DNA from 4 places in the Tardiphaga sp. GW822-FHT04G09 genome. Region 3 is predicted to be linked to each of the others. Evidence: predicted binding sites of a transcription regulator. Region 3 holds the regulator's gene; each other region holds the start of a gene.
The links. The regulator PhoB, encoded in region 3, activates phosphate uptake and scavenging genes when phosphate is short. The targets are predictions, from matches to a motif close to TGTCATNNANCTGTCAT.
Positions count from the first base shown of each region.

Region 1: the regulator PhoB is predicted to act here: its motif matches at 2,854-2,870, upstream of AC1RLZ_RS02240 (glycerophosphodiester phosphodiesterase family protein).
Region 2: the regulator PhoB is predicted to act here: its motif matches at 1,473-1,489, upstream of AC1RLZ_RS19325 (alkaline phosphatase).
Region 4: the regulator PhoB is predicted to act here: its motif matches at 3,808-3,824, upstream of phnC (phosphonate ABC transporter ATP-binding protein).

Region 1 covers NZ_JBXAMO010000001.1:457,972-463,208, forward strand. The annotation lists gene AC1RLZ_RS02220 (alpha/beta fold hydrolase) at 1-95, shown strand, start outside; gene AC1RLZ_RS02225 (twin-arginine translocation (Tat)) at 194-523, shown strand; gene AC1RLZ_RS02230 (hypothetical protein) at 547-816, opposite strand; gene AC1RLZ_RS02235 (trimeric intracellular cation channel family protein) at 939-1,571, shown strand; gene AC1RLZ_RS02240 (glycerophosphodiester phosphodiesterase family protein) at 1,579-2,823, opposite strand; gene AC1RLZ_RS02245 (GCG_CRPN prefix-to-repeats domain-containing protein) at 2,944-3,201, opposite strand; gene AC1RLZ_RS02250 (alpha/beta fold hydrolase) at 3,388-4,395, opposite strand; gene AC1RLZ_RS02255 (ArsR/SmtB family transcription factor) at 4,468-5,172, opposite strand.
Region 2 covers NZ_JBXAMO010000011.1:99,146-104,382, reverse strand. The annotation lists gene AC1RLZ_RS19325 (alkaline phosphatase) at 1-1,365, opposite strand, end outside; gene argG (argininosuccinate synthase) at 1,539-2,876, opposite strand; gene AC1RLZ_RS19315 (phosphatase PAP2 family protein) at 3,062-3,868, opposite strand; gene AC1RLZ_RS19310 (hypothetical protein) at 3,914-4,390, opposite strand; gene rlmN (dual-specificity RNA methyltransferase RlmN) at 4,586-5,237, opposite strand, start outside.
Region 3 covers NZ_JBXAMO010000014.1:115,503-120,739, reverse strand. The annotation lists gene pstC (phosphate ABC transporter permease subunit PstC) at 1-629, shown strand, start outside; gene pstA (phosphate ABC transporter permease PstA) at 633-1,478, shown strand; gene pstB (phosphate ABC transporter ATP-binding protein PstB) at 1,475-2,299, shown strand; gene phoU (phosphate signaling complex protein PhoU) at 2,328-3,041, shown strand; gene phoB (phosphate regulon transcriptional regulator PhoB) at 3,133-3,837, shown strand; gene AC1RLZ_RS21705 (GcrA family cell cycle regulator) at 4,105-4,614, opposite strand; gene AC1RLZ_RS21700 (aspartate aminotransferase family protein) at 5,061-5,237, shown strand, end outside.
Region 4 covers NZ_JBXAMO010000002.1:530,987-536,223, forward strand. The annotation lists gene zigA (zinc metallochaperone GTPase ZigA) at 1-1,163, shown strand, start outside; gene AC1RLZ_RS06250 (DUF1045 domain-containing protein) at 1,168-1,869, opposite strand; gene AC1RLZ_RS06255 (alpha-D-ribose 1-methylphosphonate 5-triphosphate diphosphatase) at 1,890-3,077, opposite strand; gene AC1RLZ_RS06260 (LbetaH domain-containing protein) at 3,074-3,724, opposite strand; gene phnC (phosphonate ABC transporter ATP-binding protein) at 3,948-4,757, shown strand; gene phnD (phosphonate ABC transporter substrate-binding protein) at 4,869-5,237, shown strand, end outside.

The sequences.
Region 1 (5,237 bases), on a different contig from region 3:
GCCGCAATGAAGGCGATCCGTGCGAGGCACGGGGATATCATGGCTTCAACGGGCTCGATGGCCAGGTCGTCGGACTGGCCGCCGGCTTTCGGTAGTCTCACGTCGAAATATGCGAGTTGCCGCGCACATTCAGTTTCCATTCATGCCGCTGAGCCGACCCTGATCTCCTCACGAATATCAGGGAGAGATTGCGATGGAACGCCGTCATTTTCTGAAACTGGCTTTCGGCTTCGCCGCAGGCGCGGGGCTCGCCGCACAGGCTGTGACGCAGGCCCAGGCCCAGGCCGCGCCGCTGCTGCCGACCAATCCACTGGATCATCACAAGCCGGGCAACGAACCGCAGCCTGCGGTGGCGTCGCAGGACGACGTCGATCGCCTGCAGCCGGAACAGGTGCGCTGGCATCGCGGCTGGCGGCGACGGCATTGGGGGTGGCGCCACAGGCATTGGGGTTGGCGCCGTCGCCGCTGGGGCGCCCGACGCCGCTACTGGCGTCGTCGTTACTGGCGCCGCCGCTACTGGTAGGGCAAGTCCGTTTGTACTGACGCTCAGTCTCTCCAGGGCGTCAGCGGTTTGGTCTGGCCGGGTTCAATGCCGCTCAGGTGGCGACGCACGTTGTCATAGCTGCGATCGCCGGGGGCAAAGGTCTGCGAGCCGTTAGCCGGCTTGCCGTCCACCGTGCGGGTGAAATGCAGCACCAGGCTCTCATCGGCATTCATGGTGGCACTGCCGTAATAGGGCATCGACAGCCGCGCATCCTCCGCCATGGCAGCGCCAGCCAAGAGTAGAATGGGGAGGGCGAGAAACAGACGGGTCATGACACCTCCTCTGTGAGGTTGTGATGGAGGCTCAGGAAAATGGCGGGGATTTGTCCGCCGCCGGACACCGCATGCATGGATTTGTGTTACAGGTCGCCGTCATCCGCTGCCGACGAGTTCCCATGCCCCATACCGAAGCCCTGCTGTTCCCTCTCGCCATGATCGCGCTCGTTGCCGAGGCGATGACGGCTGCGCTAGCTGCCGGGCGGCGCAATATGGACTGGCTGGGCGTCGCCATGCTCGGCTGTATCACGGCACTTGGCGGTGGTTCGGTGCGCGACATGCTGCTCGGGCATTATCCGCTGTGGTGGGTGAAGAGCCCATATCTGCTGCTGCTCACCGGCGGTGCGGCGCTGGTGACCATCGGGCTTGCGCGCTTTGTGCATCGCTTTCATGCGCTGTTTCTGGTGCTCGACGCTATCGGCCTTGTGGTCTTCACCATCATGGGCTGCAACATCGCCCTCGCCATGGATCAGCCGTTGCTGATCGTGGTGGTGGCCGGGATGATCACCGGCTGCGTCGGTGGCGTGCTTCGCGACGTGCTGTGCAATGACATACCGCTACTGTTTCGCAGCGAACTCTATGCCAGCGTCTCGATCGTTACAGGCCTGCTGTATATCGGCGGCATCAAATATGGTTTCAGTCCCGATCTGGTGACGCTGGCTGCGGCTGTGACCGGACTGGTGTTCCGCCTGCTGGCGATCCGGCTGAAGCTGGAAATGCCGAAATTCATCTTTGACAGCGAATCCAAATAGCGCCTGATCAGCGCAGCCCCATGCAACTGGCATAGAACGTCGTGGTCGCCGGCCAGTCGGAAAATACACCGCGCACGCCGACGTCCTTCGCCAGTACATCGAGCACCGTCAGCGTATCGCCATCGCGGTCGATGGCGGGTTTGATGGAGCGGTGGAAGAAGCCGCCGCCATTGGCCAGCGGCCCGTCGCGCTCGAGCGACCAGGTGATCAGGTCGAGGCCGGCGTCTCGCGCTGCCTTGGCATAAGGTGAGGGCACGATCCGACCGCTGCCATCGAGCGTCAGCAGCATGTAGATCGGAGGGGCGAGGATTTTCACGCCGGCGGCTTTCAGCTCCGGCATTGACGGCTTCCACGTTTCCGGCTGCATGTGATCGAAGCCCGATATTTCATAGCGTCCATCGAGATAGACGGCTTGCGCGGCAAATTCCGGCGCGGTGCGGATCCAGAACTTGATGTCGTTCAGATCGAAGCTCTGCGCAAAGACATCGCCCGGTGGAATACCGGCGGCGCGATACTCGTCGAGCATCTGGGTGGCGTATTTTTCCTGAGTGTAATCGCCATCGAAGGGCATCGGCACTTCGGGCGCCTTCAGCTCGGGGGTGAACCTGGCGCCGAGGCTTCTGATCAGCGCGATGCTCTCCGCATGGGTCATCAGCGTGCCCGAGCTCGCATAGAGGTCGGTGCGCCAGCGCGGCGTACCGTTCTGGTAGTCCGCGACGGTGGTGGCAGACGTGTTGGCGGCATCCATCTTCGCCGTCAGCGTTTTGAATTCCGCCAGGGTGATGTCACTGGTACAGCATTTCGCAGTTGCTTTCCTGCCGGTGGCGGGATCGGCAGGGCTGAAAGGTTGCGTGCACTTTGCTGCGAGCGACGGCACCGACAGGATGTTCGTTGTCGTGTGCAGGTCGCATTGCGAATGCCGGCAGACTAACTGACGGTCTTTGGTGAAGGTCACGTCGCATTCGATCACGCCGGCACCCATGCGTGCGGCGGCCAGGTAGGATTCGCGGCTGTGCTCGGGGAATTGCAGCGGCGCGCCGCGATGGGCGATGGAGAAATCGCTCTTGCGAAATGGTCCGGTGCAGGTGCTCAGCCTTGCCTTCAGCGGACCGTCCTTCATCTTGTCGACAAGATAGAACGGCCGTGGGCCCAACTGTGGCTCGGTTAGGGGAATGATCTCGGCGCGACCGGTCGTCAGCGATGAGAGGCCGAGCAGCCCGGCAAGAATGAGACAACGCAACGCGCGCGACATGACGATCTCCAAAACAGCGAAACGCCATTCTGTCATCTTCCTGTGACGGCTGTAATCAATCGCCGCGAAGCAAAAAACCCCGCCATTGGCGGGGTTCTCGTCGTCAGGATTGTGCAGCGATCACCAGCGGCGGATGCAGCGGCCGTAGGGATTACGGAAGAAGCCGGGCGGGCAGTAGCGGGCGCGGGGCGGCGGGCCGCGGAACATCGGGCGGCAACCGCCATAGGGACCGCGGGCATAGCCGGGGCCGCAGCCCTGGGCGACCTTGATCACGCCTGCCGTATCGGCTGCGCTGAGCGGCGCCAGCGGCATTGCATTGGCGGCGCCAAGGCCGCCGACGCTGACGGCGAACAGGGCCGCAGCAAAGATCTTCTTCATGAGTTTTCTCCCTCGATGGTGCCGCGATGCGGCGCAGAGAATGATGGCATCGCATCACCCGGTGCAGAACTCTTGCGGGGCAAGAAAGTTGCAGGGGATCGGCGTTACGCAGTCTGAGTTAAGCCGATTCGATCTGAATGCAGCATGAATGTTCCGGTGCATGTGCGTAGCAGAGCGCGGCGGCTGCTACTTCGCCGCGAGAAATGCGAGCATCAGCTCGTTGAATTTGGCCGGTGCATCGAGAAACACGATATGGCCCGCGTCCGGAAGCACTTCCGCCTTCGCGTTCGGCATCTTCGCCGCCAGCGCCTTGGCGAGATCGGCGTTCTGGCCCATCTTCGGCCGCAACGCTTCCGGCGCATTCGGCTTGCCCGGCGCGTTGTGATCGTCGGCCCCCATGATGAACAGGGTCGGGACTGCGATCAGCGGAATTTCGTGGACCACGGGCTCGCGATAGATGAGCTGCGCCGAGCTGACGAAGGCGCGCAGCCAGCGCGGATATTCCGCCGACCCCTTGATGTTGAAACGCGCGTCGATGAACGGCGTTACCTGGTCGGGCTGCATCTTCAGCGAATAATTCACCTCGAGCTGCTTTCGGTAACCTTCCGCCGTCAGCTTGTCTTCGTTCTCCAGAATCTTCTCGGTTGGTGTCGGCGGCACATAGAGGCGATAGTCTTCCAGTCCGATCGGCGCCGCTAGCAGCAGATGATCGATGCGATCGGGATAGGCGCGGGCAATGCGCACGCTCAACATGCCGCCGAGCGAATGCGCCACGATGTCGAATTTGGAAATTCCAAGGTGATCCATCAGCGCGACGGTGTTGCGGGCGAGATTGTCGAAATGCAGATCGCCCGATGGCTTCGATGATTTACCGAAGCCGATCTGATCGGGGACTACGACGCGGTAACCTGCATCGTTCAACGTGCCGATCACCGGCGCCCAGTAGCTCGACGGGAAGTTACGACCGTGCAGCAGTACGACAGTACGGCCGTTGGGTTTGGTCGATGGCACGTCCATATAGGCCATGCGCAGCTGCTCGCCGTCATTGACCAGCGGGAGCATATTGACGGGGTAGGGATAGGGAAAACCTTCAAGACCGATGCCATAGGGCTCGCGCGCCGCGGGAGGCTCGGCCGCCTGCGAGGTGGTGAGCGGTAATGTGGCAATCAGCGCAGCAAGCAGCAGGCGGTTCATCGGGACAGCTCCGGGAGAAAGAAGGTCCGGCGGGGTTTCAGGCTGCATTGCGGCGAAGGTAAGCCGCAGACTTCACGTTTCGCGGATGGCGTTGCCGAACAGTGCCTCGAACCGCTTCTCGCCATTGCGGGTAAAATGCACCACGCGGCTGCCGGGCGAGGGGTCTCTGGCGGCCCATTTCATGGCAGCAAATGACGTCATGATGGCGGCGCCGAGTGTTCCGGCCAGATGGTGGCGCCGCTCGCTCCAGTCGAGGCAGGCCTTGCAGACCGGCCGACGTGGATGCGCCAGCGTCGCGGGATCTATCCTCAATTCTTCAGCAACGAACCGGCTGCCCTGGGTCGTGAGTTCGATGGTCTGCTTGGTCTGCCGGATCAGCTTCCGGGCCCGCATGCTGTCGAGCATCTGCACGCCGAGATCGCCGGCGAGATGGTCGTAGCAAATCCGTGCGCGACGCAATGCGGGTTCTTTTGGCCCGGTGCGGACGCGGAGATGGCCCGCACGGGCTGCCAGACCGGCCAGGCCTTCCAGCACACCGGCGACATCGGGGCCGGTGAGGCGATAATAGCGATGGCGCCCCTGTTTTTCCGGCTCGATCAGGCCACCGGCTTCGAGTTTGGAGAGGTGTGAACTCGCGGTCGGCGCCGTAATCCCGGCTTCCTGGGCGAGCTCGCTCGCAGTCAGCGCGCGGCCTGTCATCAGTGCCGTCAGCATATTGGCGCGTGCAGGATCGCCAACAAGTGCAGCGACCATGGCGATGTCCGGGCCTGCTTTCATACTTCGACGTTAATCGAACTATTGCGGTCGATCAAGCGGCTATATTCACGCATCCGCAGAGGGAG
Region 2 (5,237 bases), on a different contig from region 3:
ATCCGGCGCGGGATAATTCGGGAAGCCGGCCTTGTCATAGACGCCGAGGCGCTCGCGCAGCGGCAGGTTCGACTCCTTGCTCATGTCGTCATTGACGGTGCCGACGAGGCTGTTCGGATGGCTATGGTCGGACACGACGAGAATGAGCGTGTCGTCGCCGCGCTTTGCGGCCCATTCCTTGGCGAGCTTCACCGCGTTGTCGAGCATGATCACGTCGTAGACGGCGCGGTCCATGTCGAGCAGATGGGCATATTTGTCGATCATGCCGGACTCGACCATCAGCACGAAACCCTTGTCATTGCGCGACAGCACGTTGAGCGCTGCCTGTACCTGTTCGGTGAGGTCTGGCTGCTCCGGATATTTCTTGACGCCGCCGCCCTTGAGGAACTTGCGGTCGAGCACACCGTCCATGTTGCCCGGCGTGAACAGACCGAGCAATTTTGTCGTGTCCGGTCTGTCGGCGATGAGCTTCAATTCGCCCGCCGTCTTCACGAAGGGATAGCCGGCATCCTTGAACTTGGCGATGTAGTCGACCTCGTCGCGCCGCTTCGAGGTCTCCGCCGCCTGCGGCAGGAAGTTCGCTGCGCCGCCGCCAAGAATCACGTCCGGCTTCGCTGCGAACATCTGCGCGACGATCTCGTCATAGGCCGCGCGGCGGCGCGTATGCGCGACCATTGATGCCGGCGTCGCATCCTCGATCTCGGTATTGGTAACGATGCCGACCGCAAGATCGAGCTTGCGCTTCACGAGGCTCGTGATGGTCTCGACGCGGGGGTCGTCGAACACATTCGCTGTACGGTCGGCATACACGCCGAGCGCGTTGGTCGCGCTTTTATGGCCGGTCGTATAGGCGCTGGCTGAATTCGCGGAGTCGGTGATGATGGAGTCCGAACCTGCCGTTGCCACCATCGCCATATGCGGCATGTCATCCATGGCGAGCTTGCCGCGGCTCTTGCCTTCGGCAATCCCCTTCGAAAGAATTCTGGCGCCGACGCGATGCGCCAGCGACATGCCGTCGCCGATGAACAGGATCACGTTCTTCGCCTTGCGAGCGCCGGTGTCGTACACGTTCCACGTCACCGCCCTGCTGCGTACGCCGTCGCTGACCTCGATCCTGTAGGCGCCGGGCTTGTCGAGCGTCACGTCGCGCAGCAGCAAAGCGGACTGATCCTTGCCGTCTTCCTTCGCGATGTAGTCCGCGGATTTGCCGAAGGCCGCGGTCTGGTCTGCGCCGTTGATCGTCACTTTGATGTCGGCGGCCTGAACGAGTTCGGGAAACTCGACCTTGAAGTCGAATTTCGAGCCCGCGAGGATATCAGCGCGGTCGAGCGGATAGATCGTCTGCGCGCAAAGCGGCGCGCTCATGAAAAAGGCCGCGAGTGCGGCCAGTGAAACGGTCTTCGATGCGTTATTCAAGGAAGTGCTCCCGCAAAATGGGTGGCAGGCGATATCCTTGTATTTACGACAGCCGGATGTCGCTTCGATGACGTCCGGCTGCCGATCGTAGAGCGGATTAGGTAGCGTCGTTTGTCGCGCGATCAGCTCTTGTCGTTGTCAAGTTTGGGGATGTTCGACCCCTCACCGGCGCTCAACAAGCCCGTCTTCGCATAGATGTTCAGTTTCGCGCGGGTATCGGTGATGTCGAGGTTGCGCATGGTGAGCTGGCCGATGCGGTCGGCGGGTGTAAACGGCGCGTCCTCGACCTTCTCCATGCTGAGCCGCTCCGGCGCGTAGGTCAGGTTGGGGCTCTCGGTGTTCAGGATCGAGTAGTCATTGCCGCGGCGCAGCTCGAGCGTCACTTCACCGGTGATCGCGCGCGCGACCCAGCGTTGCGCGGTCTCGCGCAGCATCAGGGCCTGGGAATCGAACCAGCGTCCCTGATAGAGCAGCCGCCCGAGCTTCATGCCGCTCATGCGGTATTGCTCGATGGTGTCTTCGTTATGGATGCCGGTGACCAGGCGCTCATAGGCGATGTGCAGCAGCGCCATGCCCGGCGCTTCGTAGATGCCGCGGCTCTTTGCCTCGATGATCCGGTTCTCGATCTGGTCGCTCATGCCGAGGCCATGCCGGCCGCCGATGACATTGGCCTCGAGGAACAGCGCGACAGGGTCGGCGAAAGTCTGGCCGTTCAGTGCAACCGGTTGACCATCGACGAACCGCACCGTGACCTTCTCGGCCTTGACGGCGCAGTCGTCGCGCCAGAACGGCACTCCCATGATCGGGTTGACGATCTTGATGCCGCTGTCGAGCTGTTCGAGATCCTTGGCTTCATGGGTGGCGCCGAGCAGGTTGCTGTCGGTGGAATACGCCTTTTCGGCTGACATCTTGTAGGCGAAGCCGTGGGCGGTCATGAACGCTGACATTTCCGCGCGGCCGCCCAGTTCGTCGATGAATTGATCGTCGAGCCATGGCTTGTAGATCTTCAGGTCCGGATTGGTCAGCAGTCCGTAGCGGTAGAACCGCTCGATATCGTTGCCTTTATAGGTCGAGCCGTCGCCCCAGATGTTGACGCCGTCCTCCTTCATGGCCGAGACCAGCATCGTGCCGGTCACGGCGCGCCCGAGTGGCGTGGTATTGAAATAAGTGATGCCGCCGGTCGAGACGTGGAAGGCGCCAGCTTGAATGGCGGCAATGCCTTCGTGGACCAGTTGTGCGCGGCAATCGACGAGGCGCGCTTTTTCGGCGCCGAACTCCATGGCCTTGCGCGGAATCTCGTCGTAGTCGGCCTCGTCAGGCTGGCCGAGATTGGCGGTATAGGCGAAGACGCGCGCGCCCTTTTGCTTCATCCAGAGCAACGCTGCGCTGGTGTCCAGGCCGCCGGAGAAGGCGATACCGACGTTTTTTCCTTGGGGCAGGCTCTTCAAGATCGTGGTCATCGAACATCCAATCGCGCAATTTCTGCCGCCAGCGATAGCCCGGCCGGGCAAAGGGCGTCAACGCGGCATCGGTCATCGGGGACCTCTGCGCTGTCGCCACCCGGCCTGACCGGGTGGCTCAGTATATACCGCGGCTTCCGCGTTGACTGGTTGCCGGATCAAGCCGGGCAACGACAGCGAGATGGTCAATCGTGGTGCTGTTCGGTGATCCGGTGCACGAAAGACGGTTGCGGCGGATTGCGGCCGGACAGCATCCGGCGGCGCCATGCATAGCCTGGCCAGGCGACCCGGGTCAGCCACGCATCGACGTCCTCATCCGTCATCCGCGGCGAGCCCCAGCGGTAAATCCACCCGTGAATCAACCAGATGACCAGGAAGGAGACGAGTCCGGCGATGGTCACGTCGGTAAAGAAGTGCCCGCCAAAGGCCATCCGCCAGCCGGATGTGGCGATTCCGAACACCGTCGCGGCCGCATAGGCGTAAGGGCGTATCGCAGGTGGCGCGAGGGCTGCCGGAGCATAAGTCCAGAACGCGGTGGCACCTTCACCCGAGAAGAACGAGCAGTTGTGCCCGCACTGGCCGGTCGGATCCCACCAGGCCTTGAACTGCCAGGGGCCGTTGAACTCGGTCGCCATCACCGGTCGCGGCCGGCTCCAGAACGTCTTGAAGGTGAAATTGGTGAGCACGCCCGCCGACATCAGCATGGTGAGGATCAGGAAGGCCATGGTGCGGCCTTTCACCAGCAACGGCCGGTTCGGCCAGATCAGCTTCACGATCAGCGCGACAATCGAGGGCAAGACGAAGGCCCATGCGATCCACATGGCTGCATCGCGGGCGAATTGCGCCCCTGGCAGCGAGGTGATGGGGAAACGCTTCGTCTCGGGATCGTAAAACAGCGCCGCGAGCTTGAGGTCGAGTTCGGGCCAGACTCCGAAGACAACGGCAATGACGGCAAACAGCCCCAGCGCAATGATAAGTCCAGTCCGGTTCATGGCGGGCGGTTTATCCGAGGCGGGGTGGGAAGGAAAGTTAAAGCGCTACGGGCCGGCCGCGACATCAGGCTGCGGAGGCGCGCGTCGTGGCTGGCGCCAGGCGCCTGCATTGCGGCCGGCGATCACCCAGTAGATCAGCCCCGCAAGGATACCCGCGCCGGTCATCACTTCGAGATGGCGGCGAACGATCCCGTCGAAAGTCATCGTGGCGGGATCATAGGGGATCAGGCCGAGATAGCAGGCGAGACCGACCACTGCGCCGCCAAGCGCATAGATGACGACGCTGCGAATGTAGAAGGCCTCGGTAATGAGCACGACGAGCATCGCGGGGATCAGCGCAAAGCCGCTGATGAAGATGAAGCCGAAGCCGAGCAGGATGTTGATCGCATCGGGATTGATCTCGCCCGTATCCAGCGCACTCAATTCCGGAAACAGCACCGCGAACACCACGATCGCGCCGGCCACCAGGCAGGCAGCGCAAAATGCGAAGAAGATCACGAACAGCCGGCCGATCAGGGACATAGGGGTGTCAGTCCTTGCCAATCTCGCCGCCGCGTACGCTGCCCTCATCCTGAGGAGCGGTCGTCTTCGACCGCGTCTTCTGCGAATGGCATAGCCATTCGCTTAGGGATGGCTGCGCACTCCATTCACGGTTCGAGACGCGCGCAAGGAGCGCGCTCCTCACCATGAGGAGGGAGCTTGTGGCGGCGTCGCGCATCAATCCGTCATCGCCATCGCACGCAGCGCCTGGCGCTCGCGCGCGGACAGTTTCTCGGTCTCCGACTTCAACTGGCCGCAGGCGGCGAGAATGTCGCGGCCGCGTGGCGTGCGGACCGGCGAGGAATAGCCGGCATTGAAGATGTATTCGGAGAATTTCTCGATCTGATCCCAGTCCGAACATTCGTAACGCGTGCCGGGCCACGGATTGAACGGGATCAGGTTGATCTTGGCGTGAATGCCCTTGAGCATCTTCACCAGCAGCTTGGCATCGTCGAGCGAGTCGTTGACGCCCTTCAGCATCACATATTCGAAGGTGATGCGCCGCGCATTGGATGCGCCGGGATAGTCGCGGCAGGCCTGCATCAATTCTTCGAGCGGATATTTCTTATTCAACGGCACCAGCTCGTTGCGCAGTTCATCGCGCACCGCATGTAGCGAGATCGCCAACATCACGCCGATTTCCTCGCCGGTGCGCTTGATGTTCGGCACCACGCCAGAGGTCGACAGGGTGATGCGCCGGCGCGAAATGCCGATGCCTTCGTTGTCCGAGACGATCAGCAGTGCGTCGCGCACCGCATCGAAATTGTAGAGTGGCTCGCCCATGCCCATCATCACGATATTTGTGACGCGGCGGTTGCCGTCCGGGGTC
Region 3 (5,237 bases):
TGCGTCGTCCGATCGGCATGGCGGTCGAGCTGCTCGCGGGCATTCCGTCGATCATCTACGGCATGTGGGGCTTCTTCGTGCTCGGCCCGTTCCTGGCCAACCATTTCCAGCCGTTCCTGATCGCGACCTTCGAAGGCGTGCCTGTGCTCGGCACCATTTTCGCCGGTCCGCCGTCCTATCTCTCGCTGTTCAACGCCGCGCTGATCCTGGCCATCATGGTGCTGCCCTTCATCACCTCGATCTCGGTCGATGTGTTCAAGACGGTGCCACCGGTGCTCAAGGAAGCGGCCTACGGCGTCGGCTGCACCACCTGGGAAGTCGTTCGCAACGTCGTCATCCCCTACACCCGCGTTGGTGTGATCGGCGGCATCATGCTGGCGCTCGGCCGCGCACTCGGTGAGACGATGGCGGTGACCTTCATCATCGGCAACTCGTTCCGCATCACCGGTTCGCTGTTCGGTCCAGGCACCACGATCTCGGCGGCGATCGCCTCCGAATTCGCGGAGAGCGACGGGTTGCATCAGTCCGGCCTCATCCTGCTCGGCCTGCTGCTGTTCGTGCTCACCTTCATGGTGCTTTCAGCCGCGCGTCTGATGCTGATGCGGCTTGAAAAGAAGGCGGGGAACTAAGTCATGAACCCGATTTACGCATCCCGCCGTCGCAATGACACGATTGTCCGCGGCCTCTGCATGGGTGCCGCCCTGTTCGGCGTCACCTGGCTCGCGCTGATCCTGTTCACGCTGTTCTATAACGGTCTCGCCGGCATCAGCCTGCAGATCTTCACCCAGAACACGCCGCCGCCCGGCTCCATGGAAGGCGGCCTGCTCAATGCCATCGTCGGTTCGGTCATCATGACTGTGATCGGCGTCGGCATCGGTGCGCCGCTCGGCCTGTTTGCCGGCACCTACCTCGCTGAATATGGCAAGCACGACAAGCTGACCTCGGTGATCCGCTTCATCAACGACGTGTTGCTGTCGGCCCCGTCCATCATCATCGGCCTGTTCGTCTATGGCGCGGTGGTGGTTCCGATGGGTGGCTTCTCGGCTCTCGCCGGTTCGCTGGCCCTCGCCGTGATCGTCATCCCCGTCGTGGTCCGTACCACCGAAGACATGCTCGGCCTCGTACCCAACCCGCTGCGTGAAGCGGCCTCGGCGCTCGGCCTGCCGCGCTCCCTGGTCATCAAGCGGATCGCCTATCGTGCAGCCCGGGCCGGTCTGATCACCGGCGTGCTGCTGGCGACGGCGCGTGTCGCCGGTGAAACGGCGCCGCTGCTGTTCACCGCGCTGAGCAACCAGTTCTTCAGCCTCGATCTCACCAAGACGATGGCCAACCTGCCGGTGACCATCAACAACTTCGTGCAGAGCCCCTACGAGTATTGGAAGCAGCTCGCCTGGAGCGGTGCCCTGATCATCACCTTGACCGTACTTGCCCTTAACATTGGCGCACGCATTCTCGGCGCCGAGAGGACAGCAAAATGAGTGAGCTTTCTGTGTCGTCTGGCGTTCCCTCCGTCTCGATGCCGCCGCCGGTCCTGCAGGGCGAGACCCGTCCCAAGGTCACCGTGCGCGACCTGAACTTCTATTACGGCGAACACCATGCCCTGAAGAAGATCAATCTGACGCTGATGGCGAACCGCGTGACCGCCTTCATCGGCCCGTCGGGCTGCGGCAAGTCCACGCTGCTGCGCATTTTCAACCGCATGTATGATCTGTATCCGGGCCAGCGCGCCGAAGGTCAGCTCATGCTCGATAACCAGAACATTCTGGATCCGAAGCTGGATCTCAACCTGCTGCGTGCCCGCGTCGGCATGGTATTCCAGAAGCCGACCCCGTTCCCGATGACGATTTACGAAAACATCGCCTTCGGTATCCGCCTCTATGAAAAGATCTCCAAGTCGGAGATGGACATCCGCGTCGAGAGGGCGCTTCGTGGCGGTGCGCTCTGGAACGAAGTCAAGGACAAGCTCAACGCGTCGGGCCTCAGCCTGTCGGGTGGTCAGCAGCAGCGTCTGTGCATCGCGCGCACCATCGCGGTTCGGCCGGAAGTGATCCTGTTCGACGAGCCGTGCTCGGCGCTCGATCCCATCTCGACCGCGAAGATCGAGGAGCTGATCGACGAGTTGAAGGATCAGTACACGATCGCGATCGTGACCCATAATATGCAGCAAGCCGCCCGCGTCTCCGATACCACGGCCTTCATGTATCTCGGCGAACTGATCGAGTTCGATCAGACCAACAAGATCTTCACGTCGCCGACCGATCGCCGTACCCAGGATTACATCACCGGCCGCTTCGGCTGACGCGACATGTTCGCGGGAGGATTTAGAGATGGCTTTTGAACACACCACCAAGGCATTCGACGACGATCTGCAGGATCTGACCCGTCTCGTTGCCGAGATGGGCGGCCTCGCTGAACGGCAGATCGTCGAATCCGTCGATGCGCTGATCCGCCGGGACGTCGCACTCGGCGCCCGCGTCGTCGCCGCCGATGCCGAGATCGACCAGTTGCAGCGCACGATCGAAGAACGTGCCGTGCTGACCATCGCCAAGCGCCAGCCCATGGCTGTCGACCTGCGCGAGATCGTCGGCGCGCTGCGCGTCGCCACCGATCTGGAGCGGATCGGCGATCTCTCCAAGAACATCGGCAAGCGCGTCAATGCACTCGACAGCGACTTCCACCCGCTGAAGCTGATCCGCGGTCTCGAGCACATGACCGACCTCGTGACCACCCAGGTCAAGTCGGTGCTCGACGCCTATGCCGCGCACGATCTGCCGGCAGCCATGACGGTGTGGAAGGGCGACGAGGAAATCGACGCCATCTGCACCTCGCTGTTCCGCGAACTCCTCACTTACATGATGGAAGATCCGCGCAACATCTCGTTCTGTATCCACCTGATGTTCTGCGCCAAGAACATCGAGCGGATCGGTGACCACGCCACCAATATCGCGGAAACCGTGTTCTACATGATCGAGGGTCAGCAGATGGTCGACAAACGTCCGAAGGGCGACATGACCAACTTCGCGAATACGCCGACGGCCTGAAGCATGATGCGGAAAAGGGGAAGCCGGTCTTCCGCTCGGATCATGATCTAGGGCTTGTCGGACGTCACTGAGGGTATTGATCAATATGGCAATGAACGCGCGCATTTTAGTGGTTGAAGACGAGGAAGCACTCACGACGCTCCTGCGCTACAACCTCGATGCCGAGGGCTACGACGTAGAAACCGTAGCTCGCGGCGACGATGCCGACACCCGCTTGAAGGAGCGTGTGCCGGATCTCGTGGTGCTCGACTGGATGCTGCCGGGTCTGTCCGGCATCGAACTGTGCCGCCGCCTGCGCGCACGGCCCGAAACCAAGGCACTGCCGATCATCATGCTGACGGCGCGTGGCGAAGAGAGCGAGCGTGTTCGCGGTCTTGCCACCGGTGCCGACGACTACATCGTCAAGCCATTCTCGGTGCCAGAGCTCCTGGCGCGTGTGAAGGGTCTGCTGCGGCGTGCCGCGCCGGAGCGTCTCGCCACTGTGCTCGCTTTCGGCGACATCGAACTCGACCGCGACAAGCGCCGCGTCGTGCGGTCCAGCCGTCCGATCGATCTCGGTCCGACCGAATATCGCCTGCTGGAGTTCTTCCTGGAACATCCGGGCCGCGTATTCAGCCGCGAGCAGTTGCTCGACAGCGTCTGGGGCCGTGACATCTATATCGATGAGCGCACCGTCGACGTGCATATCGGCCGCCTGCGCAAGCTGCTCAATCCCGCCGGTGAGCCGGACCCGATCCGCACCGTGCGCGGTGCCGGCTACGCACTGGATGACCGCTTCGACAAGGCGGCGGAGTAGGTTTCCGCCACGCGCAGGAATCGTAGGATGGGTAGAGCGTCTTCGCGAAACCCATCGTCCCATGCGCAGGACAGCGATGGGTTTCGCTACGCTCTACCCATCCTACGCGTCTGTGGAGCGTCGCTCTCACCCGATGCCCTCATGCTTCGCATGCGGAGACCGACGTCTCCCCGCCCGGCGAAGCGAGGCTTCGCTAGGCGAGGCAAGCAAGTGCCAAACGAAAAATGCCCGGCATCGCTGCCGGGCATTTGGCTTGATACGTCCAGTTCAGCGCGTCGGCTTCGGCACCGCGCGACGGCGGTCGCTGGCCGGCTGATAGGCGATGCGCGAGTGATGTGCGCAATAGGGAGCGCCGGCCAGCGCCTTGCCGCCGCAGAAGTAGAATTCGGGGCTCGACGGATCGCCGATCGGCCAATGGCACGTGGCTTCGTTGAGTTCGACCAGTGACAGGCGCTGGCTGATCGGCACGATATTGTCATAGGCGATCGGGTCGGGCTCGGCCTCGACTTCGTAATTATGGGCCAATGCCGTGTTGCCGCGGGCCATCGGGCGGGCGACGCGCACCATCTGCTGTGCCGGGCGCGCCTTGCGCTGCCGCGGAGCTGCCGAGGAGGGGCTCTTGGCGCGGCCGGACAGGCCGAGGCGGTGAACCTTGCCGATGACGGCGTTGCGGGTCACGTTACCGAGTTCCGCAGCGATCTGGCTGGCGGAGAGGCCGCCTTCCCAGAGTTTCTTCAACTGTTCGACGCGATCGTCGGTCCATGTCATTACCGTCATCGCCATTTTCCCTTCGTGAGCGCCAGCCTGACCGGGCAGCGCTGCGAGTTGAGACTTCAAAAATCCCTGCGGTCAGAATCCTTTAGCGCTCACCGGGCGCGAATTTCGCGTCCGGCTTTTACGCCGCACTGGATGTGTCAAAAGGATCTACCGCCGCACGAGATGTCGTATCCGACGAGGCAAAAGCTACAATATGCCGTGACTCACGCGCAAGAGTCGGGCATGCCGCGTCCACATGCTTCTGCAAACAAAGCAGCGAAATCGGCTTTTTCTGCGACTCCGTGTGACTCGAAAGCCGCAGTGCGCGGTTGACAGTCCTCGCAGCACACCTAGAATAATGCCCACGTGCCGCCCGAGAAGGGCGGCACGTTTCGTTTCTAGGGTCCGTTGTTCGATTTCGCACAGTTGTCATCGACGCGGACGCAGTCTTTTCGATCGGATCGGTTATGACCAACAACGCAACGTCCTCGCCCCTCTCTCAGGCTCACTTGCTGCCTGTTTTCGCGCGTGCGGATGTCGCTTTCGAGCGCGGTGAAGGCGCCTGGCTGATTGGAACCGATGGCGAGCGCTATCTCGATTTTACCAGCGGCGTTGCTGTCAACGCCCTCGGTCATGCCCATCCG
Region 4 (5,237 bases), on a different contig from region 3:
AGACAACTTTGCTGAACCACGTGCTGAACAACCGTCACGGCCTGAAAGTGGCAGTGATCGTGAACGACATGAGCGAGGTGAACATCGATGCGGACCTGGTTCGTGATGGCGGTGCCAACCTGTCACGGACGGATGAGAAGCTGGTCGAGATGACCAATGGCTGCATTTGCTGCACGCTGCGTGACGATCTGCTGAAAGAAGTGCGGGCGCTCGCCGAAAGCCGGCGGTTCGATTACCTGCTGATCGAATCCACCGGAATTGCGGAGCCGCTGCCGGTGGCCGCGACCTTCGATTTCCGCGACGAGAACGGCGACAGCCTCTCCGATGTGGCGCAGCTCGATACCATGGTGACGGTGGTCGATGCGGTGAACCTGTTGAAGGACTATTCCTCGACCGACTTCCTGCAGGACCGCGGCGAGGCGCTCGACGGTGACAAGCGAACGCTGGTGGACCTGCTGGTAGAGCAGATCGAATTCGCTGATGTCGTGGTGCTCAACAAGGTCAATGACGCGACGCTTGAGCAATGCAACAGCGCGCGCAAGATCATCTGTGCACTCAATCCCGATGCGGACATCATCGAAGCAAGCTTTGCCAATGTACCGTTCGACCGTGTGCTTGATACCGGCCGCTTTGATTTTGAAAAAGCGCAACAGCATCCGCTCTGGCACAAGGAACTGTATGGTTTCGCCGACCACGTGCCCGAAACCGAAGAATATGGCGTGACGAATTTTGTCTATCGCGCGCGGCGACCGTTCGATCCCGTGAAGTTTCAGGCCTTCCTGCGTGAGAGCTGGGCCGGCGTGATCCGCAGCAAGGGGCATTTCTGGCTGGCGACGCGGCCACAATGGGTCGGCGAACTCAGCCAGGCGGGCGCCATCGTGCGCACCGAGGGCATGGGATTCTGGTGGGCCAATGTCCCCGCCGATCGCTGGCCGGACGATCCGTATTGGCGGCAGTCGCTGAAGAAGAACTGGAACGAGATCTATGGCGATCGGCGTCAGGAGATCGTCTTCATCGGTTCCGACATGGATGAGAGCGATATCCGCCGCCGGCTCGATGCCTGCCTCGTGCCTGGAAAGCCCGGCATGGATATCGCCGGATGGGCGAAGCTCGCGGATCCGTTTCCGGCGTGGAAGCGAGCCGACGAGATGGCGTCTTCGTGACGCGTCAAATCGCCGTCAGCGCCGCGTGACGGAGCACCTGAAAACGCGATGTCGCACTGGTCTGGCGGAACAGGCCGATACGGTCGATCTGCAGCGCGGTGAGGTCGAGTATCGCGAATCTCTGCCGTAGCATCGCCAGTACGGACGCGCCGCGTTCCGTCGGAAGCCGTCCGGTCAGCGTCATGTGAAAGCGAAAATCATCGCCCACATAGGGATAGCCGAAACGATCCAGCTGCTCGACCTGCCGCAGCGTGAGGTTCTCCGGCTTGCGACGCGCACGGTCTTCCGGCGTCATTGGCGCGCGAAACACCTCGAACCCCTCGACACAGGCCTGCGCCAGTGCGGAAAGTTCGGCAGACGGAGCATCCGGCACGACTGCCGTGAAGCCGCTGATGATGCGCACCACCGGCACGATGTCCGGGATGGCACGGGGCGTCCGGGCGAAGTCATCGAAGGCCGCGATCAGGTCGTCTTCGGTGGTGTCAGGCGTCAGCGAGAACGGCGCCTTCAGCGTGGCGTGAAAGCCGTATTTGCGCGGGTCCTTGATCAGCGCCGGCCAGTCCGGCGCATGCATGATGAGATCGCCGGGAACCAGGACGTCATTGCCGGTGAAGGGATCGTAGCCGAGGATTTCGGCGCCGAAACGGCAAAGGGCACTGTCGGTGTCGGGGGCGTAATAGATCGCGTAGCGCGGGAATTCAGTCATGGCCGCACAATAAAGCCGCGTTACGCCGCGGCAATAGCTTTGCGTTGCATGGCACGCGCCGGCTGCAGGCGCGCGGCATCGGTGAGATGCACGAGCTTGCCTTTTACGATCACGGCGACGATCCGTGGTCGCAGCGCGATGCTGTCATCTACGAGCAGCAAATCCGCGCGGCGCCCGCCCGCGATCTCGCCACGGTCGGTGAGCCCGGCGGCCCTCGCTGGTGCTGACGAGATTAGCGCCCAGGCCGGCGGCAGCGACAGGATGCCGTCCTGAACCAGCCGGAACGCGGCCAGCAGTTGCGCGGGATAATAATAGTCGGAGGCGAGAATCGAGCAGAGGCCCTTGGCGATCATGTCGGATGCCTTGGTCCAGCCGGTATGGCTGCCGCCCCGCACCACATTGGGTGCGCCGAATACGATGAAGTCGCCGGCCGCGGCCGCGGCTTGCGCGGTCTCCTCGTTGATCGGAAATTCAGCGATATCGACGCCGAGCCTGCGGAAGTCATCGCGCATCGCAGGCGTCGCGTCGTCATGAGAGAGCGTCGGCACTCCGGCAGCATTCGCCGCTTTGGCGAGGCGCGCGATCGAGGCCGGCACTTCGTCGGTGCGCGACAGCACGCGTTCGACCAGCTGATCGAAGGCTTCGCTGGTGAGGCCGGTGCGTTCCACCATACGGGCGCGCTTCGCCGGCCTTGAGATGCCGGCGATGTCCATGTGATCGTTGAAGGCGAGCAGATCTATGCGACCGGCCTGCAGCCAACCCAGGATCTCGTCTTCCGCGTCGAGGTTGAACGTCTCCTGCCGGAGATGGAAGCGCGTGTCGGAGGCGAGCTTTGGCCGCAGCGTCTCGATGGCATCCAGCAGCTTGCGGGCGTTCTCTGCGCCGCGCAGGCCGGGCTCCCAGGACCATGTGGTGCCGTGAAACACCGTGGTGATGCCATTGGCGATAGCCTGCCGGTCGCTGTCGATCAGCGCGACATCGACAGGGAAATCGACGCCGGGGCGTGGCATGAGCTGTCGCTCGAAGGCATCGCCATGCAGGTCGACGATCCCCGGCAGCACCAGCAGGTCGGAGGCATCGAGGCCGAGCGCGCCGTGGGTCGCATCCGACCCGATGTCAGCGATCACACCGTCTGCAATCTGCAGCGAGGTCTCGGCGATGTCCTGGCCGAGCAAAGTGCGTCCGCCGTCGATGAAGATATCCGTCATGTCACCGCCATCTGCCTGGGCGCCTTGACGCCTTTATATTTGCTGAGGAAATCCTCGACCGGGAGCTTGCGGAAATCCGGCAGCGCCTGTCGCAGCATCTCATGGTCCCAGTCCCACCAGGCGAGCTCCATCAGCCCGTCTTCCACGGTTTCCGAAAATCGCCGCCGCACCGGCCGGGCCGGATTGCCGGCGACAATCGTATAGGGGGCGACGTCCTTGGTCACAATGGCGCCGGCGGCAATCACCGCGCCGGTACCGATCTGACGGCCCGGCAGCACGATGGCGCCATGGCCGAGCCAGACATCGTGGCCGATCGTGCAATGATGCTCGCGTCGCCAGGCAAAGAAGTCGGCGTCGTCGCTTTCGCCGGGGAAGTAGGCACTGGCGCGATAGGTGAAGTGCGCCTGCGTCGCCCGGTGCATCGGGTGATTGCCGGGATTGATCCGGATCATGGCCGCAATCGAGCAGAATTTTCCGATCGTCGTGTAGGTGATCTGGCCGTCATTCACGACATATGAATAGTCGCCCATCGTCACTTCGTGGAGGATCGTGCGCGCGCCGACTTCGGTATAGGCGCCGAGCTCGGTGTCGACGAGTTTCGCGGTTGGATCGACCGCTGGCGTGAGCGAGAGTTGTTTGCCGGCCATGTGACGCTCGTGCGACGGAAGAGGGATGCGGAGGTGATGAAGAGGGTGCGCGCTGTCGCGCTGGGACCTCTTCGGTCGGTTTCGTGACGGTGTCGTGACATCAGCATGAATTCGGGCGTGTTTTTCCCGCAAGGAGGATAACCCGTATGCGCAGGGCACATGTCACATCACTGTTAAACGCGGGCGTTACCGGTGGCGATGTCTGTTGTCATTGGAGTGCCTCATGCTGGTGGTGGATAAGCTGACGTGCCGTTTCGGCGCCAAGGCTGCCGTCGATAACGCGTCCTTCGAGATCAAGCCTGGCGCCTTCGTCGGGGTGATCGGTCGTTCAGGCGCCGGCAAGTCGACCATGCTGCGCATGATCAATCGTCTGGCGGAGCCGACCGATGGGCGCATCATGTTCGATGGCGTCGATGTCACCGCACTCAAGGGCCGCGATCTGCGCAAGTGGCGCGCGCGCTCTGCCATGATCTTCCAGCAATTCAATCTCGTCGGCCGTCTCGATGTGCTGACCAATGTACTGATGGGCCGCCTGGCCGAGATGCCGCAGTGGCGCTCGCTGACCCAGATGTGGCCCGAGGACGATCGCGCGCTGGCGATGTCGGCGCTGGAACAGTTCGACATGGCCCAATACGCCTCGCAGCGCGCCGACCAGCTCTCCGGTGGCCAGCAGCAGCGCGTCGCGATCGCCCGGGCGCTGGTACAGCAGCCCGATATCATCCTCGCGGACGAGCCGATCGCGTCACTGGATCCGCGCAACACCCGCATCGTCATGGATGCGCTGCTGCGCATCAACAAGCACTTCGGCATTACCGTGATGTGCAACCTGCATTCGCTCGATCTGGCACGCACCTATTGCGATCGCCTGATCGGTATGTCCGCCGGCCGCGTCGTGTTCGACGGTGCGCCGTCTGCGCTTACCGAACATATCGCCCGCGAACTCTACGATCTCGAAGCTGACGAGGTGATGGGATCGGCGCATATGCCGACGCCCGCCCGCGTTCCCGAATACGGTGTTGCTGCCGTCGCGTGATTGCAGTGCGTTGAAATTATCGTGGTAACGTCATCGTAACGATGGCATCGCCGCGATAGACGCGCCTTCTGCCAAGAAAACGTTTCACCTCAGATCAAAACAGGGATTGTCATGATCAACCGTCGCTCCATTCTGCTCAGCGCTGCTGCGCTGGCCTTCGTCGCCACCTCGGCTTCGGCCCAGGACTACAAGGCCAAGTATCCGGAACTGACCTTCGCCGTCGTTCCCGCCGAGAACGCCTCGGGCGTCACCGAGCGATGGGCGCCGTTCGTCGCTTACCTGTCGAAAGAACTCGGCGTGAAGGTCAACCTGCGCATCGCCAATGACTACGCAGCGGTCATCGAAGGCCAGCGCTCCGGCAATATCCAGATCGCCAGCTATGGTTCGGCCTCGTTCGCCCGCGCCCGCCTGACCGGCGTGCAGACCGATGCCTTCGCCAACGACATCAACATCGATGGTTCAACGGGCTATTACTCGGTG